Regions from separate parts of the Alteromonas sp. ISO5 genome, predicted to be linked through region 2. Evidence: predicted binding sites of a transcription regulator. Region 2 holds the regulator's gene; each other region holds the start of a gene.
What was found. The regulator sigma-54, encoded in region 2, starts transcription at its own class of promoters, with help from an activator protein. The targets are predictions, from matches to a motif close to GTTGGCACGNNNNTNGNNT.
Positions count from the first base shown of each region.

Region 1: AC2T0J_RS21660 (EF-hand domain-containing protein) is a predicted target of sigma-54. The motif match lies at 2,471-2,489, and genes of this name have one in related genera.
Region 3: AC2T0J_RS17605 (diacylglycerol kinase family protein) is a predicted target of sigma-54. The motif match lies at 2,972-2,990, and genes of this name have one in related genera.

Region 1 covers NZ_CM176572.1:4,778,562-4,784,602, reverse strand. Annotated here, with positions in the region: gene AC2T0J_RS21675 (putative bifunctional diguanylate cyclase/phosphodiesterase) at 1-1,420, shown strand, start outside; gene AC2T0J_RS21670 (hypothetical protein) at 1,421-1,771, opposite strand; gene AC2T0J_RS21665 (hypothetical protein) at 1,908-2,177, opposite strand; gene AC2T0J_RS21660 (EF-hand domain-containing protein) at 2,535-2,783, shown strand; gene AC2T0J_RS21655 (sensor histidine kinase) at 2,838-4,295, shown strand; gene AC2T0J_RS21650 (hypothetical protein) at 4,298-4,879, shown strand; gene AC2T0J_RS21645 (sigma 54-interacting transcriptional regulator) at 4,876-6,041, shown strand, end outside.
Region 2 covers NZ_CM176572.1:2,824,660-2,830,700, forward strand. Annotated here, with positions in the region: gene rapZ (RNase adapter RapZ) at 1-584, opposite strand, end outside; gene ptsN (PTS IIA-like nitrogen regulatory protein PtsN) at 609-1,067, opposite strand; gene hpf (ribosome hibernation promoting factor) at 1,083-1,370, opposite strand; gene AC2T0J_RS12670 (RNA polymerase factor sigma-54) at 1,395-2,873, opposite strand; gene lptB (LPS export ABC transporter ATP-binding protein) at 2,941-3,666, opposite strand; gene lptA (lipopolysaccharide transport periplasmic protein LptA) at 3,663-4,235, opposite strand; gene lptC (LPS export ABC transporter periplasmic protein LptC) at 4,204-4,767, opposite strand; gene kdsC (3-deoxy-manno-octulosonate-8-phosphatase KdsC) at 4,764-5,318, opposite strand; gene AC2T0J_RS12695 (KpsF/GutQ family sugar-phosphate isomerase) at 5,318-6,041, opposite strand, start outside.
Region 3 covers NZ_CM176572.1:3,918,078-3,924,118, reverse strand. Annotated here, with positions in the region: gene putP (sodium/proline symporter PutP) at 1-588, opposite strand, end outside; gene AC2T0J_RS17620 (hypothetical protein) at 942-1,490, opposite strand; gene AC2T0J_RS17615 (SDR family NAD(P)-dependent oxidoreductase) at 1,718-2,404, opposite strand; gene AC2T0J_RS17610 (DUF2878 domain-containing protein) at 2,401-2,946, opposite strand; gene AC2T0J_RS17605 (diacylglycerol kinase family protein) at 3,073-4,716, shown strand; gene AC2T0J_RS17600 (hemerythrin domain-containing protein) at 4,944-5,378, shown strand; gene AC2T0J_RS17595 (hypothetical protein) at 5,391-5,585, shown strand; tRNA gene AC2T0J_RS17590 (tRNA-Leu) at 5,812-5,896, opposite strand; gene secG (preprotein translocase subunit SecG) at 5,917-6,041, opposite strand, start outside.

The DNA.
Region 1 (6,041 bases), 2.0 Mb from region 2:
GGGTACCTCAGAAATCAAGCGTCTTGGCGAACACATCAATCGCCTTATGGCGACCATTGAAGATGAATTATCAATAAACCAGCAGCAAACTCAAACGTTGATGGAGCAGCAGGGTACGATGACCAGGCTGGCCAACTATGACAGCCTGACTGGTCTGCCAAACCGGCAGTTTGTTATGGATACTATTCGCATTGAATTGTCCCGCGCGAAACGGGCAGACAACGACTTGATCCTGATGTTTTTCGACCTTGACGGCTTCAAAGGCATTAACGATTCCTTAGGCCATGAAACTGGTGACATGATCCTCATCGAAGTGGCTGAGCGGGTGAAAGCGATTCTTCGTGACGGCGATATTCTCGCCCGATTGGGCGGCGACGAATTTTTGATCGTCCCGGACCGCGAAGCCACCGAACTGAATATGGCCACCGTATCCGAACGAGTGCTGTCGGCATTTGTTGAACCTTTCATATTTAAAGGCCTGTCGCTAAGAGTTGGCGTGAGTATAGGTGTGGCGAAAGCCCGCGAGGCCGGTTACGAGCTCAGTCAGCTGGTCAGTAATGCCGACCTTGCCATGTATCGCTCAAAAGCCAGAGGCAGGGGAAGTTATACTATATTCAACCCTGAGATGTCTGAGTCTTATAAACGGAAGATCCTGATCGCCAACAGTATTGAAGCGGCGATAGAAGAAAATCAGTTCAGTTTATACTATCAGCCGAAAATCAATCTTAACGGTGAGATAGATTCTCTGGAAGCACTGATCCGTTGGCAGCATCCTGATTTAGGGCTGGTTATGCCCTCTGAATTTATTCTGGTAGCTGAACAGGCTGGTAAAATCACCTCCATTACGCAGTGGGTACTAAATCAGGCGAGTAAGGAGCTGGACGAACTGAAGAGCATTTATTCACCGAAAATTCGTCTGGCGATTAATTTATCGGTGCATGATTTGCGTCACGGCGAGCTATTTGACTGGATATATAATGCGTTTAAGGCGCATTCGGTTAACCCTGAGAATGTCGAATTTGAAGTAACCGAGTCAGCCTATCTGGACAACTTTGCCAGTAGCGAATCATTATTTAAGCGTTTGCATAACCTCGGTTGTACTATCGCGCTGGATGACTTTGGTACCGGTTACTCTTCGTTAAGTTATCTGACCCAGATTACCATTGATACCCTCAAAATTGACCGTCAGTTTGTGATGGAGCTGGATACCTCTGAACGTAGCCGTCTGGTGATCATCTCGATTATTGATCTGGCGCGGCGGTTGTCGCTGAAAATTTGTGCAGAAGGCGTGGAAACGATTTCTCAGTGGGATTATCTTAAGGCATTAGGCTGCGACACGGTACAGGGTTATCTGTTCAGCAAACCCCGGCCATTAGCCGATATTAAAAAACAGCCGGACTACCAGCGCCAGGCTGGTTAGCTACTGTGTAGAACTGCGATAAATCACCTTAATATCCTCAGGCAATGGCGTGCCCTCCGGCAGATACCCAATAGTGTTTGTTGATGACTCTATCATTAGAATCAGCTCATTTATGCTGTCTGCGGCCTCCGGCCGTTGCTGTCGGCCATTAAAGCGCATTTGCGCCCAGTAGGCCTGGATCCGGGATTCAGTGAGTCCAATGACCCTGATGTTAAAAATGGCACGGGCCATTTCGCCTGGCGACAGTGCAATAGGCGTTACATCTGGCAATATCAGGTTACCCATAAACAGGTTTCTTAGTTGGGGTTTAGTGATGGTAGTAATGGATGAGTCGCGATGGGTAACAACCATTACGTGATCATTACTTATTGCATGAGTTACTATGCAGTTTACTAACAGACAAGTAAAAAGGAGTAGGCGTTTCATCAGAATACCCACTCCAAAGCGACCTGGTAAAGCGTGACAGAATTGTCGAAGTCGGCATTTTTCACTTCAAAAAAGGCCCGTTGTCGTTCAGGTGATATGTCAGGTAAAACCATTCAACACCAGACTCTTTGTCAGAATTGCTGTGAGCCAGTAATTGCGTAGTAAGGCTCAGCTTATCAGTCGCTTGCCAGTCGGCCTGCAATGCAGCCAATGACTGACTATTAAATTTAACGTCGTCTGTGTAGTCCAGATAAGCTGCACCGTCGGTATCCTGATAGTCGCCAATAATGCGGCCTAAGCCGGACACTTTAAACCCGGAAACAAGCTCCATTTTAGCCTGATTCGCAGACGGGGCGAGTATAAAAAAAGTGCAGAACAGGCAGACAGCGGGAGATAAGTGCTTTTCAGGCCACATCATCATTTACCAAACAAACTAATGGATTAAAAGTAATCCACGCCTTGGTTTTTCACAAGTTTACGTGCTCCATTATCATTGCAACGCGCTAAAAACCAGTGGGGTTTGTAGCAACCGAGTGTTGCTTAATTGCAACAAATAAGTCTTGTAAGAGCGATGTAATATCCATCGTTATTTTATAACTATTTGAAATTTATAGTAAATGTCGCGTTGGTACGAGTTCTGCTCTAGTCGGATGATATATCCAAATAAAGACAATAAGCGGAGACAGCCATGCGTTCTATTATTTTGGCCCTAGCAGCAGTAACCACATTTTCAGCAGCAGCGATCCCAACCAGTCAGGAATTCATGGAAAAAATGGATTCTGACGACGATGGATTCATTACTTTGCGTGAAGCCGTGAAAAATACCGATTTACTGCGCGAGTTTGGTGACATTGATATAAACGAAGACGGCAAAATCAGTGAAGCCGAACTGATCAGTTCAGATTATGGCCGTGAAGTATTATCGCTGTCGGTCTGAATCAGCGTTTACAGCCATTTAGTCCGGTGATTTTGCCAAATAGGCGTTAACACGTTGTCGAACTCTCAACGCTATGCGATGCTTGCGTCACGTATAATTGATAGTGGTTCGCTCTTGCGTTTAGGGTCGTTACGTCAGCTCATTATTGGCAGCTTTTTAGTTGCACTCATCCCGTTGGCTGCATTGTTGTGGCAAAGTCATACTGACTTAACCAGAGTCAGTCGTATGACCATTGATGAAACTCAGCAAATAGCCGGTATCGTCTCTAAAGTGCAACAACTCGAAAGTGCCAGCGTCGTGCTGGAGCGTGCCTTGCGCCAGTACCAGGTACTTAAAAACGATGTAGCTGAACGGTTGGTGCAAAATGCTCTGACGCGGTTTGATGAACGCTATGCGGCGCTCTGTGAGGCCCGGGTTAGTGTAGAAGGGTGTGAATCGGTTGACAGGGGGCTGGCTGAACTGAAATCTTTTACGGCCTTCACCAGCGAAGCCGATTTATCGCCCGGGCTGGGGCGTTTACGTACTGCGCTGGTGGATGTTCACGACAGTGTTGATGAAGCCATTGAAGCACGCTTAACGTTGCAGCGTCAGGACGTGGCAGACATGCAGGCTAAACAGTCCTGGCTGAGCGCGTTGTTGGTGTCGGTTTCACTGGCGCTGATTTTGTTAGGCAGCCAATTAGTCATTAACCCGGTGCGCAAGTTAAAATTAATCATCCGCATGCTTGCCAGGCAACAGGGCAGATTACCCCCGCTGTCGACCCGGGCGCCGAAAGAACTGGTAGGTGTTGAGAAAGACCTGCACTGGCTTGGTGAGCGTCTGGCCCAACTGGAGCATATTCGCACCGCGCTGCTGAGACACGCCGCCCATGAATTAAAAACCCCTTTAGCGAGTATAAAGGAAGGGTGTGCATTACTTACTGATGGCAGCGTTGGTGTATTATCAGAACCCCAGCAAGAGGTGATGAGTTTACTGGCCAGCAGTACGTCGCGGTTAAACACATTGATTGAGAAGCTACTGGACTACAATCTGCTGTTGCAACAGGCTCAGGCCAGTTTTACCCGTGTGGATGTGGAACAAATGGTTAGCCAGTGTATTGAAGATTATCAGTTGGCCTTGCAGAACCATAAATTAGCGGTGAAGATTGAAACCACCACGATCAGCGCTGACGCTGAACTGTTGCGCCGCATATTCGATAACTTATTGTCTAATGCGGTGGCGCACGGCGCGCTGGGCAAAACCATTTATATCCGGGTAGCTGTTGAAGGTGATGAAGCGCTGATAGATGTAGCAAATCACGGCAGCAAAATACCGACGGAAAAAATTAGTAATTTATTTGAACCCTTTGTGCGGGGGGATGGTGTCCGAAATGATAACGTTATCGGCACCGGACTGGGATTATCCATTGTGGCGGATTGCGCCAGGATCATGCACGGAGAAGTAAATGTGATTGACGTAGATTACGCCGAAGTTTGTTTTCGGGTTGTAATCCCTCAGCAGGAAGACCAATAACAATGAAGCAATTTGCTGCCCTGAGCGCAGCTTTAATTTTGACCGGCTGTACTTTGACACCGGAAAAGGAACCGCAGATTCAGTCTGAACACTATCAACCGACCGTTGAGCCAACTAACGACGAATGTGTGTTTCAGTCAGACGCGCAGTTAGACCCAGCTCGCTGTGATTTAGGCTTCTGGCTAGATTACTGGGCGCAGGTTGACCAAATGACCTGGCCCAAACGGGAGTCGCTGATTGAGCAGCTCGGGGATGCGCCGGATAGGTTGTTGCAAAAAGTGATTTTGTCGCAGCCGGTAAATACACCCTATAAAGCCAGATTGCGCGCTCAGCACTGGTTTGAACAACTGTTGCCAGCGTTATCACCGGTAAATCAGCAGCGCATGAAAGCGATTATTCACAAGCCGAGTGAACATATGCTCGAGTTTGAGTCGGCAGTGACACTACTGAGTAAAATGAATAACGGCCAGGATAAAACCATTGAGGCCCAAGAAAATCAGATTAACGAGTTAAAAGCCCAGCTTGAGGCATTACTCAATATCGAATCAAACCTGATGAGTCAGGAAGAGGAGACACCGCAGTGAGTGATAACGCAGAGCAGCCATCGCATATTCTTTTGGTCGATGACGACCAAAGTCTGTTACGGTTAATGACCATTCGCTTGCAAAGCGAGGGTTTTCAGGTAACAGCGGTTGAAGATGGTCAGGCAGCCCTCAAAAAAATCAATACCGGCACTTTTGATTTGGTGTTGAGTGACTTGCGAATGCCGGGCCTTGACGGTCTCAGTCTGTTTGAAGAAATTATGGCCATTCGCTCCGATATCCCGGTGATCCTGATGACTGCCCACGGCACCATATCCGATGCCGTAGAAGCGACCCAGCGTGGCGTATTTGGCTTTTTAACCAAGCCAGTGGATCACGATAAATTAAGGGAACTACTGGGCAAAGCACTTCAACATTCGAAAGCCGCAGAACCGGGCGAATGGTGTAAGGAAATTATCACTCGCTCACCCGAAATGTTACATGTACTCGATCAGGCTTACCGTATCGCCAAGCGGGAAGTCAGTGTGCTGGTGACCGGTGCCAGCGGAACAGGTAAAGAGCTGTTGGCCAATGCCATTCACCGTGCCAGTGACCGTTCGGATTATCCGTTTGTGGCAATTAACTGCGGAGCGCTACCGGAAAACCTGCTGGAGTCAGAATTATTCGGTCATGTAAAAGGTGCTTTCACCGGCGCTGTTACCGCTAATCAGGGGCTTTTCAGAGAAGCCCACGGCGGTACTTTGTTCCTTGACGAAATTGGCGATATGCCCATGACTCTGCAGGTGAAGTTACTACGTGCATTGCAAGAACGTCAGATTCGCCCGGTGGGCAGTAGTAAGTCGGTTGATATCGATGTACGGGTGATCTCCGCCACGCACAAAGATTTACACAAGGAAATGGAAGAGGGTAGTTTTCGGGAAGACCTGTTCTATCGCCTGAATGTGGTTAACCTTAAATTACCTGCACTTAAACAACGCAGTGAAGATATTCCTCTGTTGGCCCGCAACCTGCTAAAACAAAGTGGCGAGCGCCACGGTGTAAAGGTTACCCAGTTTTCTGAAGATGCCATGCAGTTGCTGGTGAAAAGTGATTGGCCGGGCAATGTGCGCCAACTGGTAAACGTGGTGGAGCAGTGTGTAGCCCTCACGCAGACGCCCGTGGTGCCATTGCATCTGGTTGAACAGGCGCTGTCTGCCACCCGACA
Region 2 (6,041 bases):
AGATCCGGCTCCCAGTGCGGGTTGGGGAGAAAACGAACATCAAACACGTAATCGGCATCTTTGGGAATACCATGCTTAAAGCCGAAAGATTCAAATACCAGCACCAGCCTGGAACTCTTTTTACCCAGAATACGCTCGCGGATAAGCTCCGCCAACTGATGAATGGATAAGCGGTCGGTATCAATATAGAGGTCAGCCCGCTCGGTGATGGGCGCGAGGAGTTCTTTTTCTGCCTGTATTGCATCAGCCAGGGATTTATTCAGTTTGGCCAGCGGGTGCAGGCGGCGGGTTTCACTAAAGCGCTTCACCAGCATGTCATCACTGGCATCCAGATAGACAATGGTCATCGACCAGGATGAGGGCAGATAGTCGAGAATCTCGACTAATTCATCGGGATCCTTTGGCAGGTTACGCACGTCGATACTCACGGCTACCTGATCGTATTCGTCGACTACGGTATGGGTGAGCGTTGGGAGCAAGTTTACCGGAATGTTATCAACGCAGTAGTAGCCTAAATCTTCCAGGGCCCTTAGCGCAACGGATTTGCCGGAGCCGGAGCGCCCGCTGATAATAATGAGTTTCATGGTTGTGTCAGACTCCCTGCCGGACTATTGTTCAGCCTGGTCGCATAGTGCGGCGATAACCTGTTCCTTCGATTCGGCGTTACGGATCGTTTTTACAATGCTTTTCTGGCTTAACTTACCGGCGATAGTTGCGAGCGTTTGCAGATGCCCTTCGGTTTGGTTTTCTGGCACCAAAATGGCAAAAAAGATATCCACCGGTTTATCATCAATGGCGTCAAAGGCAATAGCCGGGGTGGTTGTTACTACCACAGCTGTTACTTTGGAAAGGTTAGCCAGTCTGCCATGGGGCAAGGCTATGCCATTACCAATGCCGGTGCTACCCATTTTTTCCCGGCTGAGCAGGGCATTGAGGGCGTCTTCTTTTTGAATTTCGGCGTTGGTTTCGGCAGCAATATCACTGATGATTTCTAAAATTCGTTTTTTACTGTTGCACTGGACCGCACATTCAGTGCGATCCAGGCTAACTAAGGCTTGAATATTCATAAGGTTAAATTGGGCCTAGTGCTTTTTGAGCTTTTCCTTATGCTTTATTACCTGGCGATCGAGTTTGTCGATCATACTGTCTATCGCAGCATACATATCCTGATTTTCTGACGAGGCAAATACTTCCGCTCCACTTAAATGCATCGTGGCTTCGGCTTTTTGAGTAAGCTTTTCCACGTTGAGGATCACATGCACATTGGATATGTGATCAAAGTGGCGCTCCAGTTTAGTAAACTTGGTATCAACATAATTACGCAAAGAATCGGTTATCTCGATGTGATGACCTGTAAGATTTATTTGCATAGTTCGTCTTCCTTATATTTCGGCCTAAATAAGGCTCTTGCGTTGGTTAGACGGTGGAATCGACAAGGATTCCCGGTATTTTGCTATTGTTCGCCGGGCAACTTTAATACCTTGATCGGCCAACAATTGAGCAATTTTGCTGTCGCTTAGTGGTTTACTGGGCTTCTCGGCGGCAACCAGTTTTTTGATCAGAGCGCGGATGGCAGTGGATGAACATTCTCCGCCAGACTCAGTGGCTACGTGGCTGGAGAAGAAGTATTTCAACTCAAAAATACCGCGAGGGGTGTGCATGTACTTTTGGGTAGTAACCCGCGAAATGGTGGATTCATGCATATCGACCATCTCGGCTACGTCATTGAGGACCATAGGCTTCATCATTTCCGGGCCGTGTTCGAAAAAACCCATTTGCTGCTGCACAATGCAGTTAGCTACCTTGAGCAAGGTTTCGTTACGCGACTCCAGACTCTTAATGAACCACTTGGCTTCTTGCATGTGCGAGCGAATAAACTGGGAATCTGAACTGTTACGGGCCTGGCGGCTCATGGCAGCGTATTGTTGATTTACGCTCAGTTTTGGCAGACTGTCCGGGTTAAGTTCAACCACCCAACGACCTTTTTTCTTGGTGACCGATACGTCAGGAATAACGTACTCAGGTTCCTGGGTAATTAGCGCACTACCTGGACGCGGATTAAGGGTTTGCAATAAGCGCATCGCTTCTCGCAAATCGTCTTCCTTCAGGCGTGACTTACGCATTAAGGTGCGATAGTCCTTGCTGCCCAGCAGGTCGGCATAGTCTTCGATAAGGATCTTTGCTTCCTTGAGCCATGGCGTGTCGGGAGCAAACTGTTTTAACTGGACCAGTAGACACTCCTGAGGGGTACGTGAACCTGAGCCAATGGGGTCAAACATTTGAATCCGCTTTAGTACGCATTCAATTTCGTCGGCTTCAACCGGCTCTTCCATATCTTCAGTATTGACGCTCTGCAGGATATCTTCAACTGTTACCGTTAAATAGCCTGATTCGTCAATTGAGTCGATAATCGCAATGGCGATTGCGCGGTCTACATCACTGAAGGGCGTCAGGCGCATTTGCCAGAGCAGGTGGTCCTGGATGTTGTCGGTAGTTTCACCCTGAAAAACCTGGTCATCGTCATTTGAAGCCGGGCCAGGCGCAGGCGCCGATGATGCTGAGTAATATTCATCCCAGGTGCTGTCGATAGGGAGTTCATCGGGCAGTTCGTTTTTCTCGAGCGCCTCGTTGGTGTCCATGCTGGTCTCGGTACTGGCCGTTGCGGCGGCATCGGCTTCAGCATCAAGCTTGCTTTTCTCTATAGTATCGTTGTCGCTGGTGTCATCAACTTCCAGTAACGGATTCGAATCGAGTGCTTCCTGGATTTCCTGTTGTAAATCCAGGGTAGAAAGTTGCAGCAGTTTAATCGCCTGCTGCAATTGTGGCGTCATAGTAAGTTGTTGACTAAATTTGAGCTGTAAAGATGGTTTCATCTACTTCTGTTCTTAACGCCTTGCTTGTTATTGATGGGGACAAAACATGTTGTCTTTATGTATCTAACTATAGCCTGAATTGCTCACCCAGGTATACATCCTTGACCTTTTGATTACTCAAAACCTGTTCCGCAGTGCCTTGGGCGATTAATTCACCCTGACTGACAATGTAGGCTTTTTCACAGACGTCAAGGGTTTCCCGTACGTTGTGGTCAGTAATCAGAATACCAATTCCACGGTCACGAAGATGTTGTATGATCTTCTTTATATCATTAACCGAAATTGGATCAACTCCCGCAAAGGGTTCATCGAGCAAAATAAATTTCGGATTGGCTGCCAACGCCCGGGCAATTTCTACCCGACGCCGTTCTCCTCCCGACAAACTCATCCCTGTACTATTACGTATATGGTTGATATTGAATTCATCAAGTAGGGCATCCGCTTCATTTTGCTGTTCGGCAGACGAAAGGTCCTTGCGTGTTTGCAATATTGCCATGATATTGTCAAAAACCGTTAACTTTCTGAAAATAGAGGCTTCCTGGGGTAAATACCCAATCCCATTGCGGGCACGTTCGTGCATGGGCTGACGGGTCAGATCCATCTCGTCGATGCGAATATCGCCTTTATCCAGCGCCACCAGGCCCACAATCATGTAAAACGTGGTAGTTTTGCCGGCGCCATTGGGGCCCAGCAGGCCAACTATCTGGCCGGCAGACACCTCAACACTGACATCCCTTACTACCTGCCGGGACTTATACGACTTAGCTAAGTGGGTGGCGGTTAGGGTGGTCATTCGTTTTCATTATCCTGTTGGTCGCCCGTGTTGTCACGGGCCTTGCTTTCGTCGCGCACGGCTTCAATGTCTTCCAGACTAAATACGGTGCGCACCCGGCCATCCTCACTGCCGCTGCCGTCACCGGTGGCTTTAAGTTGTTCTTTTTCCATGTCGTAAACGATGGTTTCACCTTTTACCACACTGGTATTCTGATTTAATTCGGCATCGCCAGCCAGAGAAATGGTGCGATTAGCTACTTCATAACGGATTTCAAATGCGCGGGCTTCAACTACCCGGCCATCGTCCAGGGTCTGGCTGTAGACAGCAGGTTTTCCGGTAGCGATAAATACTTCCTTGCCTTTGCCGCCGCCGGCTTCTACTTCAACCCGGTCGGCCTTAATGCTAAGTGAGCCCTGGGTAACCTGCACATTATCAATCAGAATGGACTTTTTATTTTTACCATCCAGGAACTGCGACTCGGAAAACACCTCGATGTCTTTTTTGAAATCAGATTTGGCTGCCAGCACCACGGCCGGCGATAGTGCCAGCGACAGGCTAGTTAGCAGGGGAATAAGTCGTTTGCACATGATGATTCAACTCATAAGTTTTATTCAATAGGTTGGCGCGAAGTCCGTTACTCAATATCAGGAAATCAGGCCCCGAAATTTCCACCCTGGCTTCGGACACCATGGTTTGTTGGTCCAAATCTATCTCAAGGTAGTCAGTGGTTACCCGCTGCACAAAGTCAGCCTGGTTTTTACTTACAATAACTACGTTATTTTCCAGTTGTATCATATTGTTATCATACAACGTACCTTCGTCGGCGACTACCTGCCAGGGCGGCTCGTCAGACTCCTGGTAAATCGTATATTGCGGTGCTAAAAACAGCACAAAGCCTAACTGCTCGTAGTTTTCCATGGTGGATGAAAATACTTCATGCACGCGCTGACCTTGTTCATTATATAATGTGGTGGTCAGGTTACGGGCTTTATAACTCGGTGTAATGGCCAGCACATCCTGATCCGGGGTGATCACCGGATCTTCGGCCAGAAAACCGGGCAGGTAAAGCAATGTGGCCAGAATAAACAGGCAGGCAATGCTCAGGCCTACTTTACTCATACACTGGCTCCTAAAATACCGTGTAAACTATCATTGGCTTGCAGCAGGGTGTCACACACTTCCCTTACCGCACCAAAGCCGCCCGGTAGGGTGGTAACCCAGTTTGCCTGCATAATAACCTGTGGATGGGCATCCTTCACCGCAATGTTAACTGCGCTGTGCGTAAACATGCCGGTATCCGGCATATCATCACCAATTGCTGCCACCTGTTCCCGGGTAAGTCCCAGTGAGGCGATTAATTCAGCCAGCGCGTCGGCTTTGTTTTCTTCACCCTGGATAATGTGAGATACCTTTAATGATGTCATACGGTCCTTAACGATAGCTGAACGTCGGCCGGTAATTACTGCCACTTCGACGCCGGCATTAACCAGTGCTTTAACGCCGTAGCCATCGCGGGTGTGAAAGGCTTTTAATTCTTCGCCCTGGTTACCCAGATAAATGCGACCATCTGAAAATACGCCGTCGACATCGCAAACCAGCAGCTTAACCTGTTGCAACTGCTGGTAAAAAGCCTCAGGAAGTTCAGTATACAGGGTTTTTACCAGGCTCATCACAGTACTCCGGCTTTTAACAGCATGTGCATGTTAAACGCTCCCACTGGCTGGTTGTTTTCATCAACCACCAACAGGGCGCTGATTTTATATTGCTCCATTAAATTGAGTGCTTCTACAGCAAGGTCTTCACCATGGGAGGTGATACAACCACGGGTCATCACTTCTTCTACGCGCGTATTATGAATATCCGCCCGGGCATCCAGCAGGCGGCGTAAATCGCCGTCGGTAAATACACCCAGCAGGTTACGCTGCGTATCGGTGATACCGGTCAGTCCCAGGCCCTTGCGGGAGATTTCCAACAGTGCCTCAGACACCGTTGCCTGCTCGGGGACCAGCGGGATTTCATCACCAGAGAGCATAATGTCCGCCACGGTGAGCAGCAATTTGCGGCCCAGGCTGCCACCAGGGTGAGATAGAGCAAAGTCATCCGAGGTAAAGCCGTTGGCGTCCAGCAGAGCAACAGCCAGAGCATCGCCCATTACCAGCGTAACGGTGGTGCTGGTGGTTGGCGCCAGGCCCAGCGTACAGGCTTCCTGTTCTACACCAATGTCGAGTACCACGTCGGCATGTTTGCCCAGGGTACTGTCGGCGCGGTTGGTCATGGCAATCACCGGGACATTCAGGCGTTTCACTACGGGCAACAGGTTGAGTAGTTCACCGGTTTCGCCTGAGTTAGAAATGGCTAACAACACATCGTTTGAACCCAGCATCCCAAGATCG
Region 3 (6,041 bases), 1.1 Mb from region 2:
GGCTACAAACATAATGCAGCCCTGCACGAAGTCGGTCATGCTAACTGCCAGGAAACCGCCCAACAGAGTATAAGACACCACTACCGCCAGCGTTATTACCAGACCAGTCTGATATCCCATACCAAAAGCGCTCTCGAAGAGCTTACCGCCCGCCACTAAACCAGCCGACGTATACAGAGTAAAAAACATTACAATAATGCCAGCTGACACCATTCTCACACTGGCATTAGACTGACCAAAACGTTTCGCGAAAAACTCAGGAATGGTCAGCGAGTCATCAGCCACTTCGGTGTAAACGCGCAACTTCGGCGCAACCAGGAAGTAATTTGCCAACGCACCGGCAACCAAACCAATCGCGATGTACATAGCATCAAAACCGGTTAGAAACATCGCACCAGGCAATCCCATCAGCATCCATCCGCTCATATCAGATGCACCAGCAGATAACGCAGTTACGTGAGGGCTAACCTGACGGCCTCCCAAAATGTAGCCGGAAATGTCACTGGTTGATTGCTTGTATGCGAACAAACCAATGCCCAGCATAACTGCAAAGTAAATCGCTAGTGAGATGTAACTTTCAAACGCCATAGAAAAATATTGCCTTAGTATTTTTTGTCGTTAACTGATTATCGATATTAATTAGTGGTCTAATTATACGCATATGAACATTTATTACAAGGGCGAAGACTGGGAGAGGGAGACGTAAAATCCATTAAAACAGCGATATACAAACCGTATAAACGTCTTTCACCTGTATTAATGCAAGCAATAACAACTTACCAAAACAAAGCTAATTAACATTGATTATTATAGTTTTTTATTTAATTCCCGATAATTATACGTGCTTAAGATTAAAAGCATACTAAAATGAATTGAATAACCATCTTTGTACAATTCGTGAAATTTTTATTACGGGTCTAAATATTAGAGTTCATTTTCATTTAAGCGGCTAGCGTCGCTGGTTTATTCACCGACTGGCGTACCGACATCACGATACCTTCACACCAGCGCTGGAATGCCGCGGATTCAGCCGCAGAGTAATCAAGCCCCAGCCACTGGCACTCTGCGCCGTGGGACGCAAAGCTCACCTGCATCGCCAGTTCAATATTCGAGATATCATCATCCTGCGCAACGGTGAACGCTGCGACAACGTCACAAGTGGCGAGTAAAGCTGGCTGACTCTGCCGGAAAATCAACTCAAAGCGTCTTGCCAGCGGACTATCGCCGTTGGCCGGCAGCTGGAATATCACGCCCTGAAGGTGTTTGGTTTTGTCGTCCTGCCTGACAAGATCAGAATGGGTGAGTAACTGCATTTTAATGCCGCTGTTGCCAAATTGGGTGCCGAGGCGCTGAACACGCTGACGAACCGCCTCATTCCACTCATACAATACCACTCCGACAGATACCACCGCAGGCAGGTAATGATCCTGAGTTACTCCCCTACTTTCCTGCTTGCCAGCATTCGCAGACATCGCTAAAGACTCACTCACTAAATACTCTCCTTCCGAAACCGGCCGATGATTTATCACCTGTCGTTCTGCATAAGTCATTGCGATATCAACTGCAAGCCCAACGCCAATTCAGAAAAATAATAATTAGTCTTTAACTTTCAATCAGATAAAATTTACAGCCATAACAAGCGTTGCAAACTTACCGCCGGTTATCCCCCAGAACTGCCTGCCGGTGTGAAAAATATTCACACCGGCAGTTCGCCAAGCTACCAGCTGATTGGTTTACGCTTTCGGAAAAACATCCCACTCGGGCTGTCTTCATCGAGACTGGCCAGCCAGATAGCGGTATCTGCGCCCTCTTCAGCCGTTAGCGGCGCACTGGAGCCGCCCATTCGGGTATGTACCCACCCCGGGCACATAGCATTTACTTTGACGTTTTTACCTGCTGGCACTGACGCCGCCGTTTTCACTGTCAGCGCATTCAGAGCGGCTTTAGTCACGGCATAAGCTGGTGGTCCCCCGAGTTTCTCGGCAAAACTGCCGTATCCGCTTGAAACATTAACGATGCGACCAAAATTGTTCTCCAGCATGGCGGGCAAAACAGCTTTAGTAAGCATGGCAGGACCTTTAACATGCACATCGAAAGCCGACTGTAAGTCTTCTGCAGTAAGCTCTTCAAGATCATCACTGTGCATAACCCCGGCGTTGTTAATCAGGATATCAATATCTCCAAATACCGCCACAGCACGCGTTAGGGCGTCTTCCATAGCCGCCTGTGCCGTGATGTCCATCACGATCGGGTGAACATCGCCATTGAGGTCTGTACAAGCCTGTTCGGCTTCTTCTTCGTTCCGAGCTACCAGTAGTACCTTGTGACCCAGCTTAAGCAAGCCCTCAGCTATTGCAAAACCGATCCCACGGTTACCTCCCGTTACCATCGACAAGGGTGTCATAACTTCTCCTTTGTGGTTTGGAATGTGTCACTGCCATTATTACGTTGAATTATGGCTTCAACGCGTTGGCTTAGTAAAAAGATCATAGGCATAAGACATGCCCAGATGCAGGCAAGTAAAATCACCGTAGGATAAAACTCCAGGCCAAAGGTGACTGCCTGTAACTTCATACCGGCCACATAGCTAAGCGTACCGCCGACTGCGCCGAGCCAGGCAGCTAACCAGTTGTGTTCGCTGAGGTAGGCCAGACTGTGTCTGAGCGTAGAGGCAAAGGCGAACCAGAGCAAAACCAGCCAGTAAGGGATCGGTAAGAATTGCCCGGAACCGGTAAAAATGTACACACCAAACATTGTCAGCAGGCTGTCGGTAATTACGCCTGCAGTTGCTGTAACCAGCACTACGGCGAATTCGGTCAGTGACTCCCTGGCCATTGCAAGGTGAGCAATCAACAATGCTGTAACCACCCACCAATATTGATTCTGGTACAGGATAAGCAGCCACCAACTGGCCTGAAAACCGATGAAATTGATAAACTTAAGCAATCCTTCACCCCACTGAAATTAGCCGTACGGCACAATACTTGTATCTACGGTACTAACGTTTTAATTAAAATGCTGTTATTGATACGGCGCTTACGATTGTGGGTTCACTGAGGGAGAGAATAACCAATGAAGATGGTTAAGTATTATCTGCTGGCTGGCATTTTACTCTGTGTCATTGCGGCCTATGTGCCCTACTGGTGGATAAATGCAGTGATCCTGTGGACCGCGGCATCGCTATTTGCCGTGTCTGTGGCTTACCTTACCCATTACCCTGAATTATTCAGAAAACGGGCGGACGGACGGATCCCAATTTACGTTCGTTGGCTGTTCATTCCTTTTCTGCTGGGTGCGCGTTTGTACAACTTTTATGCGCGAAAAACGGATAAAGTGCCGAATATTCAGAAAATTGAAGAGCAGTTATATCTGGGAACAAGACTGGTTAGCAACGACATTGAAAAACTCAGCAACCAGGGCATCGACTGTATACTTGATGTCACCGCAGAATTCGACAGCCTCGACTGGACCAGTTATCGCTACGATGTGGACTATCTGAATATCCCTGTACTTGACCACACCAGTCCTACCAATGAACAGCTTCATCTGGCACTTAACTGGATTGATCAGCACATCCGCGATGGCCGCAAAATTCTGGTTCACTGTGCTTTGGGCCGAGGGCGCTCGGTGCTGGTAATGGCTGCATACCTGCTGGCCCGTAATGATGCGCTGTCAGTGGTTGATGTAATGAATAAAATTCAGTCGGTGCGGGCCACGGCGAGACTCAATAAACGGCAGTTGAAAAGCCTCTCGGCGGTTAAAAAACGCGGCCGTTTAAGATTGAATACCCAATTGGCACTCATCGCCAATCCGGTAGCGGGCGGCGGCAAATGGACGACTTACAAGGAAGAAATTCTTTCCCATTTAAACAGTCAGTTCAGGGTCACTATTTTCGAGACAACACCAGAGCTTAATGCCACCTGGCAGGCACACCAGGCAATAACCGCTGGCAACGAAATTTTGATTGCCTGTGGCGGCGATGGAACCGTAACAGAAGTTGCCACGGTAACCCGTGAACACCAAAAGGTGCTAGGCATCATTCCTCTCGGCACCGCCAATGCGCTAAGCCAGATTGTGTATGGACTGCGTAGTAAGCTTGCACCCATCACTCGCGCCTGTGAAGTAATTTGTAAACAGCAATATACCCCGGTAGATACTGCAGAATGTAATGGTAAATTAATGCTACTGGTCTCTGCTATTGGCTTTGAGTCTCAAATGATTGAACATGCTGACCGTGAGGAAAAGAATAACGGTGGTCAGATGGCTTATCTGGAAGGCTTATGGAAAGCAATGAACACCAGTAGTCCGCAAAAGCTAACAGTGGTGCTTGATAATGAAACCTTTGAGCTCAATACCCCTTCATTTGTCATTGCCAATGCGGCCCCTCTCAGCACCGCACTCGCTCAGGGCGGAAACCTTCCGGATATGACTGACGGTGAACTGGATATCACCTGGCTGACACCTACTGAAGATGACATGCCATTATTTACCGTGGCTGAGTTGGTATTCGGCAATGAGCAATCGAAGAAGTCGTCACAAATTATTCATCACAAACGGGCTAAGGAGGTCAATATAAAACTCCCTGAAGAGCAAACCTACGTGATTGATGGTGAAACCTACTCTGCCAACGAAATCACGATTAGCTGTCAGGCCAGGAATCTGAATATACTGGCCGACAGCAAGCGTTTTGATGAAAGCTATGAGGTCAGTGAATAGCATTTCCCGATTACATAACCAAGGGTAAAATTTACCCTTGGCCTACCCCCTCCACTCCCAAAAAAACATAAACACCCTTTTAAAATCCAATACTTATCTAAAGGCATAAGTTTTGCAGCTATCAAATAGATGTTAGCAAACGGTAATTATCAAACTGCGAATAGTAAACCGTAACTTGCAGGGTGACACTCAATGATTACTCCCCAACAACTAGTCAGGAGCAGCTTATGAACATTTTTGAAGCATTGCGTCAGGATCACGAAAAGCAACGTTTATTATTAAAGATATTAGTAAAAACCCACGGCGACACAGCCGCTCGCCGCGAGTATTTCGATGAACTTAAGGATGAATTGGAACGTCACGCCACCGCCGAAGAGCGCCACTTTTACGTACCGCTGATGGATAATGACAATGCTGTTGAGCTCTCGCGTCACGGTATTGCCGAACACCACGAGATTGATGAATTAGTGGAAAAACTCGATGGTACAGAATTTAGATCACCCGCATGGTTACGTTATCTTAAACAACTCAAAGAACAGGTTGAACATCATCTCGATGACGAAGAGCAAGAATTTTTCCAAATCGCCGGTCGTATATTAAACGAGAAGCAGAAAAAAGCGCTGGCTGAAACTTATCGTGATGAAATGAGCGAACTGGCGTAACCGGAGAACGCTATGAACATGCTGAAGCTGGTGATCTATCTGATGAGTGGTATCCCCTTAATAACACAGCTATTTTTGCTACTCTCACCATTACAGCGAAATACCTACGGCTTGCTTATGGCAGGCCTGATGTTAGTGCTGATCCTGATAGTTCTGCTGGTTACCCTGACACGCTTCGTATGCCGGGCTCATAGTAATTCGGCTTAGCCCTGATGTGACACAACCACAGTGTAGCGCGGATGAACCACCTCCGCTACAAAGCCTAACAGAGTGAGGATCAGGTTTACTGCCTGCTATCCGGCAACTTAAATAGACCGAAAGCGGCGGTAGCAGCAATGTAAGCAGTAACTGAAGATAGTAATTCATTAGCTTCATCGCTTATCTCAGTACTTTTCAGGCATAAAAAAACCGCCATATCGGCGGTTTTTTTGTTTGGTGCGGAAAGCGGGACTTGAACCCGCACGGCCTAAGCCACCACCCCCTCAAGATGGCGTGTCTACCAATTCCACCACTTCCGCAAAATCGTTTCTATATGCCCTTAGTCAGGCGTATTACCAGTATTATCTTCAACCGGTACGGCCGGTACGTCGCTATCAGACGGTGCAGCCTGCTGAGATGCCGGTACTTCCAGATTCTCCCACTCATCAGGGGCTTTTTCCTGAC